One region of the Peribacillus sp. ACCC06369 genome, then DNA from elsewhere that is predicted to be linked to it. Evidence: riboswitches for the same ligand, from Rfam matches in the RefSeq annotation. Region 1 holds a riboswitch; each other region holds the start of a gene.
What was found. A riboswitch is a leader RNA that binds a small molecule or an ion and turns the genes downstream of it on or off. The one in region 1 is predicted to bind cobalamin.
Positions count from the first base shown of each region.

Region 1 (5,328 bases):
GTCTTGAAGCTTGTGCTAAGTGAATGGCCAAAGCTGTATCTAAAAAAATAAAGATGAAGCGATAGGTCAATTCTATTAAATCGATCAATAAGGAAGGGACTTTAAGTTTCCGCAGTACGGATAGAATGACGGTAATGGGTGTAGTCAAGGTTAAGAAATATAAACAGCTTATACTGCTAAATACGACAGTGATCAAATTGGTCACTGTACCAATGCTGCCATCGCTGATGAAAATTTGCCAATTTCCGACTTTCCAGGACCACCAAATATTCGGCATCGAAGTAAATGTACTGGAGATAGAAAAAAGGATGGTAAGTGTGCCTGATACTAGAAAGAATCCTGGTAATAAGAGTAATTTCAGATAATACGAAGGCGGGATTTTTGCCACAAAAATGATTAAAGCGCTCATCACCATAAAAGTGATGAGCGAAACGGCCAAATCCCTTACCGTTAACGAAAACAGCATAAGGGAGAGTGCAAAAATCATCTTTTCCAACGGATGTACATCCTTTAGCCCATTGAAATAGGCATATTTATCAATGAGTAACATGTTTCGATTTTTCGTTCATTTCTTGTTTGGTTTGTTTATTCCTTTGTCTCATTACGCCAATGAAGTATCCAATGAAACCAGCTCCGATTGCAGCTTGCAGCGCAAATAATAAGCTCTCGGTTTCTGCACCTGGCGGCTCCCAAATACTATTGAACCAAGGCTTGTATTCCGGCTGAATTTTAGTGATGGCTTCTTCAGCTTCGCCGTCGGCACCGCCAAATTCCGTTCCTTGTTGGGTTATTAACGGTATGGTGGCAAGAATGACGACCAGGAAAAGCAGCAATAAACTTTTTTTCATGTTAACGGGCCTCCTTAGATAAAACTCGCAGCAATTTCAATTCGCCTAGATTGTATTTTTTTAGGAAATTCATCACAACCACTGTCAATAATCCCTCGCTGATTGCCAAGGGAATTTGGGTCAGGGCAAATATTCCAGCAAATTTATTGAATGAGGCCATGAATCCACCTACCTCGGATGGAAAAGCAAGTGCAAGTTGAACGGAAGTTACCACATAGGTTCCTAAATCGCCAAAAGCAGCTGCCAAGAAAACGGCCAGCGAAAAAGACCACCCCAATTTAGTTGCGCCCTTGAAGACAAAGTAAGCAATGAAAGGTCCGCATACAGCCATGGAAAATGCATTGGCCCCTAATGTCGTCAATCCTCCGTGAGCCAGTAGAACAGCTTGAAATAATAGAACGATGGAGCCTACGACACTCATGGCCAATGGCCCGAATAATATGGAACCTAAACCAACTCCGGTAGGGTGTGAAGAACTTCCCGTAACGGAAGGAATCTTCAAGGCAGATAATATGAATACGAATGCACCCGATAGACCGAGCATCATTTTTGTTTCTGGGTTTTCCCTTACTTTGGACCTAATGGACCGGTAACCCAAGATTAGAAATGGAAGGGTCACGGCCCACCAAAATATGGCCCATTCAATTGGTAAAAAGCCCTCCATGATATGCATGGCCATCGCACGTTTTGGGACAAGAAGCAGTAAAATGACAAAATAAAGAATTTTCCAATTGACTCTTTTCATTCTTTCTCCTTTCAACACCTTTAATTTTTCTGCCAAAACTTTAGAAGAAAAGCGGCGCCCAACATAAAAAGCACTTCTCTCAAAAGAAAGAAGTGCGTAATGAACAGGAATTTTGCAGCATAAACCAATATGGGCCATTCTGCCTGATCCGCACACCCATCCTCGTAGGCTGAAACAGTTTCACGCTTCATGGCAGGTCTCCTGGCTTAGGTTCATTGTCCCGTTACATCCTTCCCATCTCATTTGACAGTGGATTAATGTTAACGTAATAGGACTTCCCTTTACAGTGGCGGGACCGCTCCGGACTTTCACCGGCTTCCCTTTTAAGCTGAATTCCGAGAAATTCAACACCATAAAACTTATGTAATTATTTCGAAAATTCTCGTATAGTGTACCATAAAGAAATAATTCCAGCTACACTCTCTTTTTTTTTTTTTTTGACTAAGATTGCAGAGAGGAAAGGCTTATGGCTGGATTTACACTATTAAACTTTTCTAAACAGTCGGAATAAACTATTGAATTTTGCTAAAGTTGTTATATGATAGATAAGGTTAGCTATAATTGTATAATAAAACCAAATATTTCATTTTAAAAGTGCTCTTGTGTGAATATGCAAGGGATAATAGGGAAATCGGTGAAAATCCGATGCAGCCCCCGCTACTGTAAACGCTGATGAATTTGTCGATAACCACTGGCTTAAAGCCGGGAAGGGACAAAGTAAAATGAAGCGTAAGCCAGGAAACCTGCTTTTGAAATTGTATGATACTTTTCGGAGGGAAAGGTAGAAGGACTATGACGATTTTGGGAGATTCAGCATATTTGCGGAGGGCTCCTCATTCATATAGTTTTTTAAACCTTGACTCTTATGTTAAGGTTTTTTATTTTGCCTTTTCCCTGAACTCAGGAGGAAGAAGATGACTACTTGGAACTTGAAGGGTACAAATACGCATTTGTTGATTTGCAATGGAAGCAGTTGCATGAAAAAGGGCGGGGAAGAAGTAACTCAAGCGATTCGTGATGAAATTACTTCAAAGGGACTGGATTTGAAAATTCATACAACCAGGACACGCTGTAACGGAAGATGTAAGGATGCCTGCGTTGTGATTGCCTATCCCCAAGGGAAATGGTATAGAGTGGATACGCCTGATTTCGGTCGGGAGATTGTCAGCAATATCGAAGATGGGGAATATGTTCCACAGATGATCTACCAATTCAGTGATGGGGAAATGACGCCTAATCCGGATTTTCCTGCTCATACGGGTATTTCAAAGAACAAATCGTAAAAGGAGATGTCTTAATGAGTACAAACGGTAAATTATTCGTCGTGGGCTTTGGACCAGGGAATTTTGAACACATTACCAAACGTGCTGTCGAAGCCCTTCAAGAAAGTGACTACATCATTGGTTATAAAACTTATGTTGAACTCATTCAGGGACTGCTTACAGATCAAACGATCATTAGTACGGGGATGACTGAAGAGGTATCACGTGCTCAGGAAGCAGTAAAACAAGCGGAGTTGGGAAAAAAAGTGGCTGTCATTTCCAGTGGGGATGCCGGAGTGTACGGGATGGCAGGGTTGGTTTATGAAGTATTGATTGAAAAAGGTTGGAAAGAAGAAACTGGAGTGGGCATTGAAGTCATTCCTGGTATTTCTGCAATCAACTCTTGTGCGTCTTTACTTGGGGCACCAGTCATGCACGATTCGTGTACGATCAGCCTCAGTGATCATTTAACTCCTTGGGACCTAATCGCTAAAAGGGTGGAAGCAGCTGCAATGGCTGATTTTGTCATTGCGCTTTATAATCCGCGCAGCGGCAGGCGGACTAGGCAAATTGTTGAAACACAGAAAATTCTCCTTCGCTACCGTTCGCCAGATACACCAGTCGGGTTGGTGAAAAGTGCTTATCGCGATCGGCAGGATATTGTCATAACCAATTTGAAAGATATGTTGAATCACGATATTGGAATGTTGACCACCGTCATTATCGGTAATTCATCCACCTTCTTATACGATGACAAAATCATCACACCAAGAGGTTATCAGAGGAAATATACATTGAATTCGGAAAAGCAAACATTGAAGCCGCATCAGCGTCTGCAAAAAGAAGCAGAACCGTGGGCATTAGATCAAGAAGCCGATTCCATGCAAGAAACCTTAACAGAGCCTGCTGGAGGAGTTGGATTACTTACAAAAGCACCAGAAAAGAAGTCCGCTTCTTTTGAAATGGCAATGGAAGCCTTGTCAAGAGTGAAGGGTCAAACCGTTCAGCAATCAATTAAGCCGATTGTCCAGCAAAAAATGGAGTCGGTATTCGAACTTGCCGTAAGTCCAGGTGTGGCGAATAAACAATTCACTCCCAAACAAATGATGACACTTGCGGAAGTTGTCGGGGAAAAGGGAACGATGGAATACACGCCAAATCATAAGATCGTTTTAAAGATCCCGACAACGGACCCGGAAGTCATTACGGGGAAATTGCAATCAGCAAACTTTCTATTATCGCCGATTGGAGATGTACTGACATTAAAAGCCTGTGATTTCTGTGATGGTGAAAAAGCGGAATCCATACCATATGCGGATGAAATACACCGGGTGCTTGGCGGAATGAAAATGCCTAAGGAACTGAACATCGGATTTAATGGGTGTGGAATGGCTTGTTATAGTGCCGTGATGGATGACATCGGGATTGTTTTCCGAAAAGGGAAGTTCGACTTATTTCTTGGAGCTAAACCGGTTGGAAGAACGGCCCATCCAGGTCAGCCGGTAGCTGAAGGCATTGAACCGGAACGGCTTGTTGAATTGATTACGGACATTGTCGGGGAGTATAAGCAAAATGCCCATCCAAATGAGCGGCTTTTTAAATACTTCAAACGTTCAAAAAAGATACAGAATTTTTCTTATCAGGACATTGCTCCCAAAATAAACATAGAGCCTGCGCCTTGTGAAGACTAATCAAGAGGGGGAAAGTAAATGAAAGCAGTTTTGTTTGTAGGACACGGAAGCCGCCTGGCTTCGGGAAACGAAGAAGTCGTTCATTTTATTAAAAATATGATTCCGGCAATGGATGACAGTTTTTTGGTAGAAACGTGCTTCCTGGAATTTGCGACACCGAATATATCAAAAGGCATTGATAATTGTGTAAAACGAGGGGCTACGGAAGTTATCGTCATACCGATCATTTTGTTGCATGCAGGACATTCGAAATTACATATCCCAGCTGAAATAGAGGATGGGAAAACCAAATATCCAGAAGTGAAATTCACATATGGTCAAACGATCGGGGTCCACCATGATGTATTGACGATCCTGACAGACCGACTTGAGGAAGCCGGCTTCGATACATCCTCGGAACAGGCTGAGACAGCAATATTGCTAATTGGCCGAGGAGGCAGTGATGCTGATGCAAATAGTGATATATATAAAATTTCCCGATTGTTATGGGAAAAATTAAACGTTAAATGGGTCGAAACAGCGTTCATGGGTGTAACGGACCCGCATGTTGATGAAGGCATTGAACGATGCATCCGGTTGGGGGCAAAAAAAATAGTGATGCTGCCATATTTCCTCTTCACGGGGGTGTTAATGGAAAGAATGGAGGATATGCTGAAAGGCTATCAAGAGCAATATCTTGATCGGGAATTTATTTTGGCGAAGTATTTTGGGTATCATCCAACCTTACAGAACATTCTGCAAGAACGAGTAATTGAAGCTAGTGAAGGCAGATCAAGTGGGGC
Region 1 is NZ_JAUCEN010000002.1:2,272,438-2,277,765, forward strand. Features, by position in the region: gene cbiQ (cobalt ECF transporter T component CbiQ) at 1-550, opposite strand, end outside; gene QUF78_RS11930 (energy-coupling factor ABC transporter substrate-binding protein) at 537-848, opposite strand; gene QUF78_RS11935 (energy-coupling factor ABC transporter permease) at 850-1,593, opposite strand; gene QUF78_RS11940 (hypothetical protein) at 1,614-1,784, opposite strand; cobalamin riboswitch at 1,768-1,963, opposite strand; cobalamin riboswitch at 2,169-2,358, shown strand; gene QUF78_RS11945 ((2Fe-2S) ferredoxin domain-containing protein) at 2,508-2,876, shown strand; gene cobJ (precorrin-3B C(17)-methyltransferase) at 2,891-4,546, shown strand; gene QUF78_RS11955 (sirohydrochlorin chelatase) at 4,565-5,328, shown strand, end outside.

Region 2 (5,328 bases), 1.2 Mb from region 1:
CCTTGATCGTTAAGTAAGCGATCTTTTCGTATAATGCATCGGCATATTCAACAGCCTCATCCGATTCCCAATAAATATTCTGTGTGGCAAGTAAATGATGCCATCCAAACGTTCCTAAACCAATTGCCCGGTAACGTTTGTTCGAGATGGATGCTTGCTTGACCGGAAGATTATTCACATCGATTACGTTATCCAGCATCCGGATCTGAATGGGAATCAACCTTTCCAAAACATCGCTGCTCACCGCACGGGGCAAGTTAATGGATGAAAGGTTGCAGACAACGAAATCGCCGCTTTTACGAACAACAACGACATCTCCATCTTCTGTTTCGTATTCATCGGTGATCGTCGAAGGGCTTAAGTTTTGAGCAATCTCGGTGCAAAGGTTAGAACAATAAATCATACCTTTATGTTTATTTGGATTCTTCCGGTTCACTTCATCGCGGTAGAACATATATGGTACGCCTTCTTCTAATTGAGAAATCATGATGCTTTTCATGATGTCCATCGCATTGATCTTTTCAAAGCTATAGTTTGGAAGCGAACCATTTTCTGCGGCCTCGACAGCAAGTGCATAATGATTCCTGAAGCTTCCTTCGCCTTTCTTCTCGTCGTAGAGGTCTTCAAGTGAGAATCCAAGGGTTTGCTTGACGGTATGCGGATCGAAAAGATACCATTCTTTTCTGTCACGTACAGCCTCCATGAATAAATCAGGAATGCATACACCCGTAAAAATATCATGGGCTTTTAATCTGTCATCCCCGTTTTGCGTCTTCAAATCAAGAAAGCTCATGATATCTTTATGCCAGGCATCCAAGTAAATCGCGATGGCACCTTTACGTTGCCCCAGTTGATCGACACTGACAGCTGTCTGGTTGAACAGTCGAATCCAAGGAGTCGTGCCGGAACTATTTCCAGAGAAACCACGGATATCGGAACCAAGCGAGCGGATCTTACCAACGTAAAGACCGACACCGCCGCCGAATTTTGATACTTTTGCGGCATCGTAGTTAGATAGGTAGATACCATCAATGGAATCTTCAATTGCGTCGATAAAGCAAGAGCTTAACTGTCCATGCGTTTTTCCTGCATTGGAGAGTGTAGGTGTCGCAACAGTCATATAAAGGTTGGACATTGCCCAGTAAGCTTCTTTGATAAGTTGCAGGCGGTGCTCCGTTTTTTCCAATCGCATGATTTCCATCGCGATGATCATGAAGCGCTCTTGGGGCAGTTCGTAGACCTTGTCCTTTTTTGGGCGGGCTAGGTAGCGATCGTTTAATAAGTAGATGCCTATGTAAGAAAATAATTTATCCTTTTCCGGGTCGATCACCGAACCCAATTCCTCAATTTCCGCTTTCGTATAAGAAGAGAGCAGTTCTGATTTATAGATGGGGTAACGCTGGCCTTCTGAAAGTTGGGAGAGTTCCGTGATCAGTTCATAGAATGGGCCATAACTCATGCCTTCATAACCTCGATTGGCTTGTGCATCCCTATACATCGCATTCAACAGTTCTGCTGCAGCAACGAACGTCCAATCGGGAGCATCGATATCGACACTTTCCAGAGCGAGCTGAATCAGTTTCTTTGATGCCTGTTCTTCGGTTGAGTCACTTTTGCGATCAAGCCATTTTGTAAAACGCTTCTTGAACTTTTCCATATCGAGACGGCCTTCAAATTCCTTCGATAACATCTCAAGCTGGATGGAATTCGTGTCGGTGTCATTTTCACTTATGGTAGAGTTATATGTTTGAGTCATTAATAATCCTCCTTGTAAACTTCCGCTAAAATAAAAAAAAACCGCCCAATGAATTGAGCGGATCAAACGATAGAATAAAAGAGCCATGAAAAAATAGCCATTATGCTATCGTTTCATCATCTCAATCCCCGAAGAATAAGAAACGTGAAAAATTCAAGGCAGGTCTCCTGACTCATGATCATCCTACTTTGAGTCCTTCCCGTATAGAGAGCTATACAGTGGTTTCTCATTTCGTCACATTTACAGTTGCGGGGACAGTTCCGGGTTCGCACCGGATTCCCTTTTCAGCCATCGCTGGCACCTTGGATTACAAAAAAATCTATATATAGTTATTGGTGTTGTTTATGTAATCAATATCTAGTATTTCTGCTTATATTATCGTAAGCCATATACGATGATAATTCAACTAATATATTTGAGAAAAACCAACCCTTATCTATTGACAAAGAGAAGGTAGAGGGTGAAAGAATGAAAGATTTTATTGGGGAATGGGTAATTCAAGCGCTGAATTTAGGGGATTTTGTGTTAAAATAAAGTGTATAGTAAAGGTGGCTCTCCTTTATTGCGATAAGGGGATTCGCGGAAAAATATTTATGAAAAAGGAGATAAAATCTTGGAAAAAGTATTAGTTTTTGGACATAAAAACCCGGATACAGACACAATCTGTTCAGCAATCGCTTATGCAGATCTGAAAAAGCAGTTAGGTATCAACGCTGAACCAGTTCGTCTGGGTGAAGTGAATGGTGAAACTCAATATGCGTTGGACCACTTCAAATTCGAAGCTCCTCGTCTTGTGGAAAAAGTGGCAGGGGAAGCTGATGGCGTGATCCTGGTCGATCACAATGAACGCCAGCAAAGTGCTGAAGATATTGACCAAGTACGTGTGTTGGAAGTTATCGACCATCACCGCATCGCTAACTTTGAAACAAGCGATCCTTTATATTACCGTGCGGAACCAGTTGGCTGTACGGCAACCATTTTAAATAAAATCTATAAAGAAAACGGCGTTGAAATCCCAAAAGCGATTGCAGGTCTTATGCTGTCTGCCATCATTTCGGATTCTTTATTGTTCAAATCGCCGACCTGCACGGAGCAAGACGTTGCAGCAGCTATGGAACTGGCTGATATTGCGGGAGTCAACGCTGAAACATATGGTTTGGAAATGTTGAAGGCGGGAGCTGACTTGAGCGACAAAACGATTGCCCAGCTTATCACTCTTGATGCAAAAGAATTCTCCATGGGCATGGCTAAAGTGGAGATAGCTCAGGTCAATGCTGTTGATCCGAACGAAGTCCTTGCTAAGCAAGCCGAACTAGAAGCAGCCATTGAATCGGTCATCGCTGTGAAGGAATTGGATTTATTCCTATTCGTAGTAACGGATATCCTGACCAATGATTCTGTTGCCTTGGCTCTTGGTAAAGCAGCCAACGCAGTGGAAAAAGCATATGACGTTTCATTAAACAATAACATCGCCGTCTTAGAGGGCGTTGTATCGCGTAAAAAACAAATCGTGCCGGTCTTAACGGGCGTATTCAGTAAATAATATAGGGAAAGGGGTGCTCATTAAAAACGTGGGCATCCTTTTTCTGTACATGCAAAAAAAGACTCAACCATCCATTTAAAGGTGTTTGAGTCTTTTTTCTTAATTCAAAGTTTCCTTTTCTTTTTCATAGGCGATGACAATCAGTTCTTTATTGGCTTCCTCGCCAAGTTTGCTTTCAAAGCTTTTCAGTTCATTCAATAAATCTGGTGACAGATTTGCTGCCGTATAATCCTGCTCGGATGTCATGCTTTTCGCTCCTTTCAAAAGGAAATATTTCATGTTATCTATTTTGTCGGTTTGAAAAGTTTCTATTCAGCAGAGTTTTACTTCTTCAAGAAATTTTACTTTCGGATGTAGCGAGTTTTTCCAGCAATAACGAACTTTCCTCATCGAGGCCTTGCACCTGGACAGGTGTACCTCGTAGCTGATATTTTAGGACAACCGTATCAACAGCACCGACTGCAGAAGCATCCCATATTTTAGAGAGGGAAAAGTCGATGATGATTGCATCGGCTTTTTCCTTGAAATCAAACTTCGAAACAAAGTCCTGGACCGAAGCGAAAAATATTTGTCCGCTAATACGATAAGTGATTTTCTTAGCATGGATGTCTTCCGTTTTCTCAACAGCCACTTTAGAAATTTTAGCTGAGAAGAAAATCATGCTCAAGAGCACTCCAGCCAATACCCCTTTTGATAAGTCATGCGTATATAGGACAATGAGGACCGTCACGATCATCACGGCTGCATCCGTCCTTGGAGCCTTATTGAGCCTCTTTAGGGAAGACCAGTCAAATGTCCCGATTGAAACCATGATCATGACTGCTGCAAGTGCAGCCATCGGTATTTTAATAAGGACGTCATTCAGTACCACGATTAATACCATAAGGAATGCGCCAGCTACAAAAGTGGAGAGTCGGCCCCTTCCTCCTGATTTAATATTGATACCGGATTGACCGATCATTGCACATCCTGCCATGCCGCCAAAACATCCGGCGATGATATTAGCAATTCCTTGGCCTTTGGCTTCCTTATTTTTATTACTGTCCGTGTCAGTCATTCCATCGACTATTTGAGCTGTCAATAACGATTCAAGCAACCCCACAAACGCCAGGGCAATGGAATATGGAAAAATGATCGCCAAAGTTTCGAAGGTCAAAGGGATGTCTGGAAGCATGAACATCGGAAGTGCTTCGGTCATTTGCCCCATATCCCCAACAGTCCGTACCGTAGCCCCCGTAGTAACTGCAACGATCGTCATGAATATGATGGCGACAAGTGGTGAAGGAATGACTTTCGAGATCAGCGGAAAAAGATAAATGATAGCTAATGAAACGGCTGTCATGACATACATGATCCATGTTTCGCCGACGAAATGGGTGAGCTGTGCCGTGAAAATCAAGATGGCTAAAGAATTCACGAAACCAGTCATGACTGGCTTTGGGATGAACTTCATTAATTTCCCGATTTTGAAAACCCCTAGTAAAATTTGGAGCAATCCCGTCAATATTGTTGCAGCAAGTAAATAGTTCAAGCCGTGATCTTTAACAAGATCGACCATGACGAGTGCCATTGCTCCAGTGGCAGCCGATATCATTCCCGGCCTTCCGCCGACAAAAGAGATGACGATGGCAATGCAGAATGAGGCATATAGACCAACCATTGGGTCTACACCAGCAATGATCGAAAAGGCAATCGCCTCTGGAATCAATGCCAAGGCAACGACAATTCCGGATAGAACATCTCCTCGAACGTTGCCAAACCATTCCTGTTTGTATGCAGATGTATTCAAAGAAACACTCCTTCTTTCTTTTACTTATGTGTGTTAATCTTCTTTTTTAACGCACTAAATTATAGCATGAGTACTTCTTTCTATCTATATGGATAATATAAACGACAAATTGAGGGCTATTCATGTCTTATCATTTACAGGCGAATGAACGGAGTATGCTCAGAAGGAAGATTTGGTGCAAGAAGTGCCAGTTCTATAATTGAGGAAACCAAGGCTGAAGAAACCTCGATCTTACTATAC
Region 2 is NZ_JAUCEN010000002.1:1,079,548-1,084,875, forward strand. Features, by position in the region: gene QUF78_RS06095 (ribonucleoside-diphosphate reductase subunit alpha) at 1-1,756, opposite strand, end outside; cobalamin riboswitch at 1,897-2,076, opposite strand; gene QUF78_RS06100 (manganese-dependent inorganic pyrophosphatase) at 2,370-3,299, shown strand; gene QUF78_RS06105 (hypothetical protein) at 3,399-3,545, opposite strand; gene QUF78_RS06110 (SulP family inorganic anion transporter) at 3,631-5,088, opposite strand; gene QUF78_RS06115 (hypothetical protein) at 5,223-5,328, opposite strand, start outside.
Region 2: linked by a shared signal. The riboswitch ahead of QUF78_RS06095 (ribonucleoside-diphosphate reductase subunit alpha) and the one ahead of QUF78_RS11945 ((2Fe-2S) ferredoxin domain-containing protein) in region 1 are both predicted to bind cobalamin.

Region 3 (5,328 bases), 3.1 Mb from region 1:
TATTTTCCGCTACGGTTTCCACGGTGCCCCTGACTATTTCGGATTCATCAAGATCCGCAGTATCACGGCCCACGATATAGGCAAGCTTTAGCCTCGCTTCAGGAAAATCCCCTCGATTCAACGGATGGCAAACATCCATTCCAGCTTGCTTCAAGCCTTTCTGAGCTATCGTAGTGGAAATGACAACAGCTTCCCAAAGGATACCTGCAAGCGGATGGATACGATAAGCCAAATAGACGGTAAGACCAGTAATCAATAACACCACCGACAAGACGATGAACAACATGAAGAGTCCATTCCGCTTCTTATGTGTTCCTCTATTGAATGCCTGATCAAACTTGCTTATCATCGTTCCTATCCATTTGACTGGATGAGGCCAATTTGGCGGATCACCAATTATTAGATCAAGGAAAAACGCCAGCGTAACCGCAAAAAGATGATGGTAAATCATAAATCCTCAATCCGTTTCCGATTATTGTTTAATGCTTCCACTGTACAATCATATACACCGCGGCTGATCAGCTTCCCTAACGGAGTGATGGTGCCTGCATATTGAAGCTTTGCCCCTCTTTGAGTTGCCGCAATCAAAATGCTGTCTGTCGATGTTCCTGTTGCACATGTATTTGTCACCTTATCCAAGACATGCAAATCATGAAGCGCTTTTACTTTTGCCTCGGTCGCAGTAACTATGCTGTGGATGAAAGCCTCTTCTGCCAAATGCCCATTTACGAAGATCCATGTATTTATCGTTCCTGGAGCGGAACTCCAAGAATGTCGGTCAGCTAAAGATGCGTCGATGGCATTCCCTACACCAGCGGTCACGATGATAAAAACCGAGAAATTTTCAGCTCTTAATAACTTGAAGGCAACCGTATCGAGAAAGACAGCCGTCATCATCCCTACCGTTTGCTGCGGGTCAAATCCATGAGTTTTTAAATAATCAGCCATTTCAACATGATGATCCTCGCAAGCATATCCATGATGGACATGCCTATTCACGAAATATTTATGCCATCCCGTCCCCGAACCAGTCACTCCAGAAGACATCGTTCTAAGCGGGATCGGGGAATTCAATTGAATCATTTCAGATCCGACTGTCAGATAAGAATCATCAATTTCCAATGGGATAGTATCATAGCCATGCTTTTCCGGAACGATGAACATTTGCGGTTTCGGAAGGGCGGGATGTGGATGTTTTTCGATCGTCGTACGATATACCCCCTGAATCCGTTCCTGTCGGAGCACTTCATTCGGCACATCCACAACCAAAATTCTCCCTTTTTCAAGCAACATAAGCCGATCACAATATAACCCAGCCAAATTCAAGTCATGAAAAATTGAAATAACGGTCAACTTTTGCTCTTTTGCCATTTTCCTCATTAGATCAAGAAGATCCTTTTGATAGGAAAGATCCAAGTGGTTCGTAGGCTCATCCAAAAAAAGGATTTCCGGTTCTTGGGCAAGTGCCTGTGCCAATAAGACCCTTTGTCTCTCCCCGCCTGATAATCGTTCAAATTGAAGATCGTGAAAATCCGCTACTCCCGTTTGTTCCATAACCCGTTGGACAATCGTTTCATCTTCTGCGGACCAACTATGGAACCAACCTGTTTGATGGGCATATCGCCCAAGTGAGACCGTCTCTTTCACCGTATATGAGAAAGCTAATGAGGAATGCTGAGGGAGCACAGCAATGACCTGTGCAAGTTGTTTTGACGAATAATCCTTCAAATCCCTTCCTCTTATCCGTATGCTTCCGCCCGTATAATCGAGCACCCCGCTAAGCATACTTAAAAGCGTCGTTTTTCCGCTGCCATTTGGGCCAAGAATCCCGAATAATTCCCCTTTATGTACATCAAAAGTAACAGAGTCCAAAACAGCTTTGTTGTCATATCCACCTGTTAACCCTTTAACTTCAAGCATCCATCTTACCCTTCTCTCCGTCTCTTTAATAAAATCAGCGCGAATGCGGGTGCCCCGATAAGTGAAGTGATCACCCCGATTGGCAGTTCCGATGGGGCAATGATCGACCGTGCTACAAAGTCCGCCAATATTAGGAATCCGCTTCCTACCAGCAATGACAACGGAAGCAAATGTTTATGGTCAGGTCCCCAAATCTTTCGGACAAAATGAGGAATGACCAATCCTACAAAGCCAATCGCCCCTGAAACGGCAACGGCTGCCCCTGTCAACACCGAACCGGCTATCAAAATCCACATTTTCCGCCGCTTAACATTAACACCTAAGTGTTTTGCCCGGTCTTCCCCGAAAGTCATCGCATTCAATTCGCTCGTATTCATGATCAAGATCAACGAACCAATAATAAAAAACGGCAAAATGATTGCAATATAATTCCAGCCGCGCATTGAAACGCTTCCCATCAGCCAGCCGATGATTTGTCTTAATTCATCACCAGTCAGCGCAATCATCAATGAAATGAAGGCACTTAAAAACGAGCTGAAAATGATTCCCGTTAAAATGATCGTTTCCACTTTCATCGATCGATCCATTTTTTTTGCAAAAGCCAGTACGCAGAACATCGTGAGCACTGAGCACACGATGCTCAATGCCGGAAGAGTATATAAACCGATGAATGGTAGTGATATATTCAAGAATATTGTCAATACGGCACCGACTGATGCTCCTGATGAAATACCTAATGTGTAAGGGTCAGCGAGCGGATTCCGGAGCAGGCCCTGAAACCCCGCTCCCGAAATCGCAAGTGATGCCCCAACAAAACCCGCTAGCAACACACGCGGCAAGCGGATGTTCATCACAATATTCGTAAGCATTACATCCGGATCAGCTGAAATCGGTAAATGAAAAATCTCCTTGCCGATAATTTGTAATAGTACAGGAATCGGTACTGGCACCGAACCAAAGGAAATGCCTATCGTCATTGCGAATAACAAAAATAATAACGCAATCAAATAAGCAATCATCCATTTAGTTGTCAAATAGGTTCGGATAGACTGATTTGGCAAGTTCCTCTACTCCCTCTATTAAGCGTGGACCGGAACGGGTCACCAAGTCGGAATGGACATCAAAGACTTGGTCATCCTTCACAGCATTTACGTCTTGCCACCCTTTTCGGCCCTTCACTTGACTTACTGCATCTTTTGTATAATAACCATACGTTGTAATGATGACATCCGGATTTGCAGCAATCATAGACTCTTCATCAATTTTTGCCCATCCGTCCAGTTCAGCAGCTGCATTTTCCGCTGAAATAATTTGAAGCATTTCATTCATGAAGGTATTTTTTCCAGGTGTATATATCTCAGGTGACGGTGAAACCTCCACAAAAACGGTCTTCCTATCCGCTTCCTTTACGGATTTGGCTTTTTCCTGAATATCCTTGAGCTTCGTTTTCATGTCCGTAACGATTCCGTTTGCCTTATCATGTTCCCCTGTTGCCTGTCCAATCATATCAATAGAATCATAGACTTGGTCAAAGCTTTGTGCATCATTGACTACGAGGACAGCAATTCCAGCATCCTTAAGCTGCTGCAAACCCTCATTCGAATTATGGGCACTGGATGCATGGGCAAGAACAAGGTCGGGCTTCAAGGAGACAATCATCTCCGTGTTCATTTCCATTCCGCCAACTTTTTCAATTTCTTTCGTTTCTTCCGGATAATTATCATAGTCGGAAACACCAACAACCTTTTTACCCAAGCCAAGTGCAAAGACAACTTCCGTATTACTTGGTATCAACGAAACGATTTTCTTCGGTTTTTGTTCTATCGTCACCTTTTCGCCTGTTGCATCTTTAATCGTAATCGGGAAAACTTCCTGTTTGGCATGATTCGTTTCCTGCTTTTCTTTTCCTTCATTAGTAGCATCGCTACAGCCAACCATCATACCTGCAGTCAGCAACATCACCAGTATCAGACCAAAAATCTTCTTCATTTTCATTCCCCACAATCTTTTTTTCTTTTAATTTCTTCACACCTAATGAACAAAACGCATTATCGGAAGATGCACCCCAAAACAAAAGCACCTCCCGTTAAACGGAAGATGCTTGTATGGCAACAATATAATTACGGACTCTTTAGGGTCTGCCACACACCTTCCCATCCGCGTAGGTTACAGGTGTACGAATTTTGGCAGGTCTCCTGGCTCATGGTCATCGTCAACGGCACCTTCCCATATCTCATACAGTGGTAAACATCCGTTGGCTCCCATATACAGTGGCGGGACCGCGCTGGCATTTCACCAACTTCCCTTTTAAGTCATTAAGACACCAAATCGTTCATATGTATATAATTTTCACTGCCTTTCATTATACACCATGTAAGAATCGATTATTATATGATTTTTCTGACTTGCCTCGAAATGACCCGTCCATCTTCAATGATTAGAAGCATTTTCAATCAGGGACGCAAATCCCTCGACTGATAATCCCGGTGAAATCCGAACCCTATGCAGGGAATGCATCCCTTGGTCCCTTGAAGCTCCTCCAGGTTCGGTAGTGACTGCCATCTTGTATCCAGCTTCTTCTGACACCCATAGACTTTCTTCGTTATACCGGCCAACCGGATAGGAAATTACTGTCGTGTCCTGGTCGAGGATACGGTCGAATAGCTCCTTCGACTGAACCATTTCCGCTTCTTGCTGCTCTGCCGTCATCCGGTTCAACTCCAAATGGTTGATAGTATGACTTTCGATTGAAATCCCATTCCTGCTCATCTCCAACATTTGATTTTCAGTCAGGTGATGACCTTTATCAATGGACTTCCCGATCATGAAGATGGTTGCTTTCATATCATATTCTTTTAATATGGGGAAAGCCTCCGTGTAGTTATCTGTATAGCCATCATCAAAAGTAAGCCAGACGCACTTATCACTTGGCATCCGATTTTCGGTTAAAACGAGGAATGCTTCTTTAGGGGATAATGTATAGTAACCATTCTCCCGAAGCCAAGTCATTTGGGATTGGAATTCCTCTCTTGGAACCCGAAGGCCATTACCTTCAGAAATGCTATGATACATCAATATTGGAAACTGAACCGCGGAATCGGCCCTTATCCAGTTTCTCGTATCGATTTGTTCCGGTTCGTCCTTTGAATCCTGTCCGGTGCCATTCTCCGCTGCCTCAACCACTTCAATGTCATCTTCCGCAATCGGCGCAGCCCTCTTTGTGCCTATACCCTCTAAAATCCCTTGTGAGCATGCAGGTAAAATTAATATCCCCAGCAATGCCACAAACAGTAAAACTCTGTATTTTCCCACTATCATTCTCCTATTTTTTTCTAGTATAATAGTACCAGAAAACCAACCAATAATAAAGTATTCCATTTAACGAAAAAAAAGGAAAAAGCAGAAATA
Region 3 is NZ_JAUCEN010000002.1:5,322,912-5,328,239, forward strand. Features, by position in the region: gene cbiB (adenosylcobinamide-phosphate synthase CbiB) at 1-451, opposite strand, end outside; gene QUF78_RS27045 (heme ABC transporter ATP-binding protein) at 448-1,920, opposite strand; gene QUF78_RS27050 (FecCD family ABC transporter permease) at 1,926-2,939, opposite strand; gene QUF78_RS27055 (ABC transporter substrate-binding protein) at 2,944-3,909, opposite strand; cobalamin riboswitch at 4,089-4,263, opposite strand; gene QUF78_RS27060 (polysaccharide deacetylase family protein) at 4,351-5,232, opposite strand.
Region 3: linked by a shared signal. The riboswitch ahead of QUF78_RS27055 (ABC transporter substrate-binding protein) and the one ahead of QUF78_RS11945 ((2Fe-2S) ferredoxin domain-containing protein) in region 1 are both predicted to bind cobalamin.

Region 4 (5,328 bases), 1.5 Mb from region 1:
AGATCTGTCCCCGGTGAAACGATCCTGACTTTGTCAGTCCGTTCCATCAATTGCTTTAACGGTTTAAATGCCGCCTCCATTTTCCCGTAATCCATAGTGCATACTTTGAAAAGGAAGTCTTGGTACCTGTCGAAGTTCATGCCGGCTTTTTGCGCTGATGCGTTGGTGGGATATTTAAGTAAGACCCACCGTCGGTTGTTTACATAGAAAAGAGTGGGAGAATTCATAGCTTCCCCTTGAATACGTTGCCTCTCGATGGGAACATCAGTCATTTCCACGTCGTTTTCTTCACTGGTGATGATGATGACCGCATCGATATCCGTATACTTCTTCAAAGCCCATTGCGACGATGTATCAAGTTGTTCCTTCACATTCCCTTGTAACAGATGTCGGCTAATCTCATCGTCTTCGAGTTCTATATATGGATAAGCACCCACCCTGTATATTTCATCAATCAGCTCTTTCAACAATGGTTTCGTGTTGATATGGCCCCGGATGAGGATTCTCTCTTTTGGCTGTAATTGTATCGAATGATGAATCAGCCTGGCCGCAAGCTTCGTTATTCGTTCATCCTTCATCTGCCTGTCCCTTATTTTTCTAGGTCTCGAAGAGTTTCAAGCGCTTCTTCGACGTGGCCTTTGACTTTTACTTTACGCCATTCCTTGACTATTTTACCTGCCTTATCAATCAGGAAAGTTGAACGTTCAATGCCCATATATTCCTTGCCGAAATTCTTTTTCAATTGCCACACATCAAATGATTCAGCCGCTTCATGGTTTTCGTCAGCTAGCAGCAGAAAAGGCAATCCATGTTTTTCGATGAATTTTTCATGACGTGCCGCCGGATCTGGGCTTATACCAATAATGACAGCGTTCAATTCCTCGAATTGTTCATTGTGGTCCCGGAAATCACAGGCCTCCGTCGTGCATCCTGGCGTCATGTCTTTTGGATAAAAATATAAAACGATGTATTTCCCTTTAAAATCCGATAGGGAAACCATTTCACCATTGTTTGCAGGGAGTTGAAAATCAGGTGCTTTTTCTCCAATTTTAACAGTCATATTGAATCCTCCATTTCCTTCATTATGGTAAGAGTACCCAATAATCGAAAGAAACACAACTTTCATTTATCCTTCCTATCTTTATGCTCCAGATCGATCACCGTCCGAATCACGAACGCTGCCGGGAGTGTGTACCCGATGAAAGCCTGAATGGTAGCTATCATCCTGCCCATTCCAATTGGGGCTATATCTCCATACCCTACAGAAAACATGGTCATCGCGCTAAAATAAAAAGAAGTCTTCAACTGTTCATAGAATGTGCCATCCAATCGATTGCCCATATCAAGAATCACCGAATGATTCTGAAGCTCGTATAATAAATAAATCAGTGCAAATCCAACTAATATCGTCGCATATAAATTGCCAAGCCACAGCATATCCTCCAGAGAAAACTTCTTTCCTCCCGACTCAACAAGAAATAACGTCCGAATGCTCATCACCATGCAAAAAATGATTCCTGCAATCAAGATGTAGAAAGTCATCCCCTACGCCCCATTTCAAAACGCCACTTCCTTTATACATACTCCCTGTCCTAACAATATATTCTTTTTTAGGAACAGACTTCAGCCTTATCACTCACACACCCTAAAGGCATTTGTCAAAATGTCGGGAACGTTTCCCGATTTTTTTCATGTTGACCCTTTTGGTCGGATATGTTAAGATTATCTAAATTTTTATAATAGTTTTTATTTTATAAATATTTGGTACCTGCAATCAGTTTATCAGCAGGTTTAGTGAAATTTCATATGTGGAAATAGGTTCCTAATTTTCATTAGGATTAAAAGGGAAGCCCGGTTTGATTCCGGCACGGTCCCGCCACTGTAATGGGAATGTTAGCGCCATCCAATATGCCACTGATCTACGGATCGGGAAGGCTCGCTGCTAATGATATTCCCTAAGTCAGGAGACCTGCCTATTTCGACAACACTGTTTTAACCTACGGGAGATAGGGAGGTGTTAGGGACCTTATAATTATAAGGGGCATTCTGCATGTCTCTTTATTTTAAGCATTTCTAACTTTCTCTTATTGACAGTTAGGGGTGCTTTTTTTATTGTTTTTAAACAAATCAAAGGAAAGTAGGAGGATGAGAATTTTGAAAAGCAGTAATTTGGGGTACCCGCGAATCGGGGAAGATCGTGAATGGAAACGTACATTGGAAGCATATTGGTCTGGGAAAATCGATGAACCAAAATTTACGGCACAACTAAAAGCCATCCGTTTAGGCAACTTACAAAAACAAAAAGATCAAGGCATTGATATCATTCCTGTCAACGACTTCACTTTCTATGATCAAATGCTCGATATGTCCGTCATGTTCGGTCTTGTTCCTGAACGTTACTCTGCCTATGAAGGCGGAAGCGTTCCCCTTTCCGTTTATTATTCAATGGCTCGCGGGAACAATGATGAGGTCGCTTCCGAAATGACGAAATGGTTCAATACGAACTATCACTATATCGTCCCTGAATTAAAACTGCCACAGCTGACTTTAACAGAAAATAAACCACTTGTAGCATATCGGGAAGCCAAGGAAAAGCTAGGGATTGAAACGAAGCCCGTGTTAATCGGACCTTATACTTTCATCTCCCTTTCCAAAGGCTTCAAAAAACAAGATATCCCTGGCATAATCCTGCGCCTGCTTCCTCTATATACGCAAATCCTGCAGGAGTTGGAGCAAGAAGGCGTGAAGTGGATTCAAATGGACGAGCCTTCTCTTGTTTCATCCATTTCCAAAGATGATATGCAAACTGTTACTTACCTTTATGAAAAACTGAATGAAGCAGCACCAAACCTAAACATCATGCTGCAAACATACTTTGATGCCGTGGAACACTACCAAGAAGTCATCGAATTACCAGTTCAGGGAATCAGTCTTGATTTTGTACATGATAAAGGAAGGAATCTAAGTAATCTTGAAGCATCCGGCTTCCCGAAGGACAAAGTGCTTGGTGCAGGTGTGATTGATGGAAAAAACATTTGGCTTTCTGATTTATCGAAAAAGATTCAATTGATCGACACTCTAAAGAAAAAAGTAGCCGAAGACCGAATCTGGCTTCAACCCTCTTGTTCCCTGCTTCATGTTCCAGTGACCGTTCGTAATGAAACCGCCGTTTCAAAAGAAGTGAAAGAAACCCTTGCTTTCGCCGATGAGAAACTTGAAGAAATAACACTCTTGGTCAAAGGGAATAATCAGGGCTTTGAAGCAATCGCCGATAAGGTCGATGCTAATAAATTAACGGTTCAGACGTTAGCTAGTTCAAATGCACGGAATCATAAGAGTGTACAATCCAGTGTCGAAAAGGCTAAATCAGAGCATGTTGGACGTCAGCTGCCATTTAAAGAACGTTACCAAAAACAACAGGAATTTTTCAAATTGCCTTTTCTACCTTCAACAACGATCGGTAGTTTTCCCCAGACATTTGAAGTTAAGCAAGCACGCGGGAAATTCAAAAAAGGAGAATGGAGCGCTGCGCAATATGAAACATTCATTAACGAAGAAATCGGCAGGTGGATCGACATTCAAGAAGAAATCGGCTTGGACGTTCTCGTACACGGGGAATTCGAACGGACGGATATGGTTGAATACTTCGGTCATAAGTTAGGCGGATTTGTCTTTCTAGAAAAGGGCTGGGTACAATCCTATGGGTCTCGCTGCGTAAAACCACCAGTCATTTATGGCGACATCCATTTCATCGAACCGATGACAGTCAGGGAAAGTGTATACGCACAATCACTTACGAAGAAGACCGTAAAGGGAATGCTTACAGGTCCTGTCACGATTTTGAACTGGTCATTTGTCCGTGATGATATTTCCAGGGAGAATGTATGCTACCAGCTGGCACTTGCTTTGGAAAAAGAAGTCATTGCATTGGAATCGGCAGGAATCAAAATGATCCAAGTTGATGAACCTGCACTTAGGGAAGGTCTACCATTGAAAAAAAGCGATCGCGATGAGTATTTGAACTGGGCTGTGAATTCGTTCTTGATATCCACATCAAGCGTGGAGGATACAACGCAAATTCACACGCATATGTGCTATTGCGACTTCAACAGTTTCATGGATGTCATTTCTTCCTTGGATGCCGATGTAATTTCCATCGAAACATCCCGTAGCCATGGAGAGCTTGCTTCCGCATTCGAGGAAAAAACTTATGAAAAAGGTATTGGCCTGGGTGTGTATGATATTCACAGTCCCCGAGTTCCAGCAGTGGAAGAAATGGTCGATATGATTGAACGGGGCATCAAGATATTAGATAAAGACCAGTTTTGGATCAATCCCGACTGCGGCCTGAAAACAAGGGGTATCCCGGAAACCGTCGCTTCCCTGAAAAACATGGTCGAAGCAGCAATAATCGTCCGTGAAAATCTGTTAGCCCAAACAACAGGCAAATGATTGAAAAGGAAAGCGGCTTATCAAATGCCCATCCAACACAGCAGTCACGGACTTTCCTAACCGACCTTGTTTTTCCACCGGATACGAACCATCATAATACCATCTTTGGCGGGAAAGTAATGGCTTATGTTGATAAAATAGCCTGTATTTCAGCTATGCGCCATTGCCGAAAACCCGTTGTGACTGCTTCAAGCGACTCTTTTGATTTTTTGGCCCCCATCAAGACAGGGGACGCAATTAACCTTGAAGCTTATGTCACTTGTGCCCATCGCACATCAATGGAGGTATTCGTGAAAGTGGAGCGTGAGAACTTATTAACAGGTGAAAAGCAGCTTACGGCACGCGCTTTTTTAACGATGCTGGCCATTGACGAAAACGGTAAGCCGACAATCGTACCTCAGGTCATTCCGGAAACGGAAGATGAAAAGCAGCAATATGTTCAAGCACAAGCAAGATATATTGAAAGAAAGAATAAACGCAAATAAACAAAAACCCCTTCAACATGAATGCTGTTGAAGGGGTTTTTTTAGTTTCCTGCCCCACGGTACCTCTTCACTCCTTGATTCCATATGAAAACGGATATCATGAAAAAGGCAACCCCGATTACAGGTGTGGCAAATGCATACGCATACCACTCTTCTTTTCTAAGGAAATAAGATGCCGGATAAACACCAACAAACGCGAATGGCAGCACCCATGTAAGGATAAAACGAATGACCTTATTATAAATATCAACAGGATAGCGACCGTAGTTCCCGATATTGTACATCATTGGCATGATGGATGTTTTCGCATCCGACCAGAACCCAATGCTTGCTATCGCTACGAATATGGCTGCATAAGCAAGGGCCCCTCCTATTGCAAAAATGATGAAAA
Region 4 is NZ_JAUCEN010000002.1:795,304-800,631, reverse strand. Features, by position in the region: gene QUF78_RS04655 (aminopeptidase) at 1-578, opposite strand, end outside; gene bcp (thioredoxin-dependent thiol peroxidase) at 590-1,060, opposite strand; gene QUF78_RS04645 (potassium channel family protein) at 1,123-1,542, opposite strand; cobalamin riboswitch at 1,800-1,991, shown strand; gene metE (5-methyltetrahydropteroyltriglutamate--homocysteine S-methyltransferase) at 2,146-4,452, shown strand; gene QUF78_RS04635 (acyl-CoA thioesterase) at 4,449-4,937, shown strand; gene QUF78_RS04630 (ABC transporter permease) at 4,979-5,328, opposite strand, start outside.
Region 4: linked by a shared signal. The riboswitch ahead of metE (5-methyltetrahydropteroyltriglutamate--homocysteine S-methyltransferase) and the one ahead of QUF78_RS11945 ((2Fe-2S) ferredoxin domain-containing protein) in region 1 are both predicted to bind cobalamin.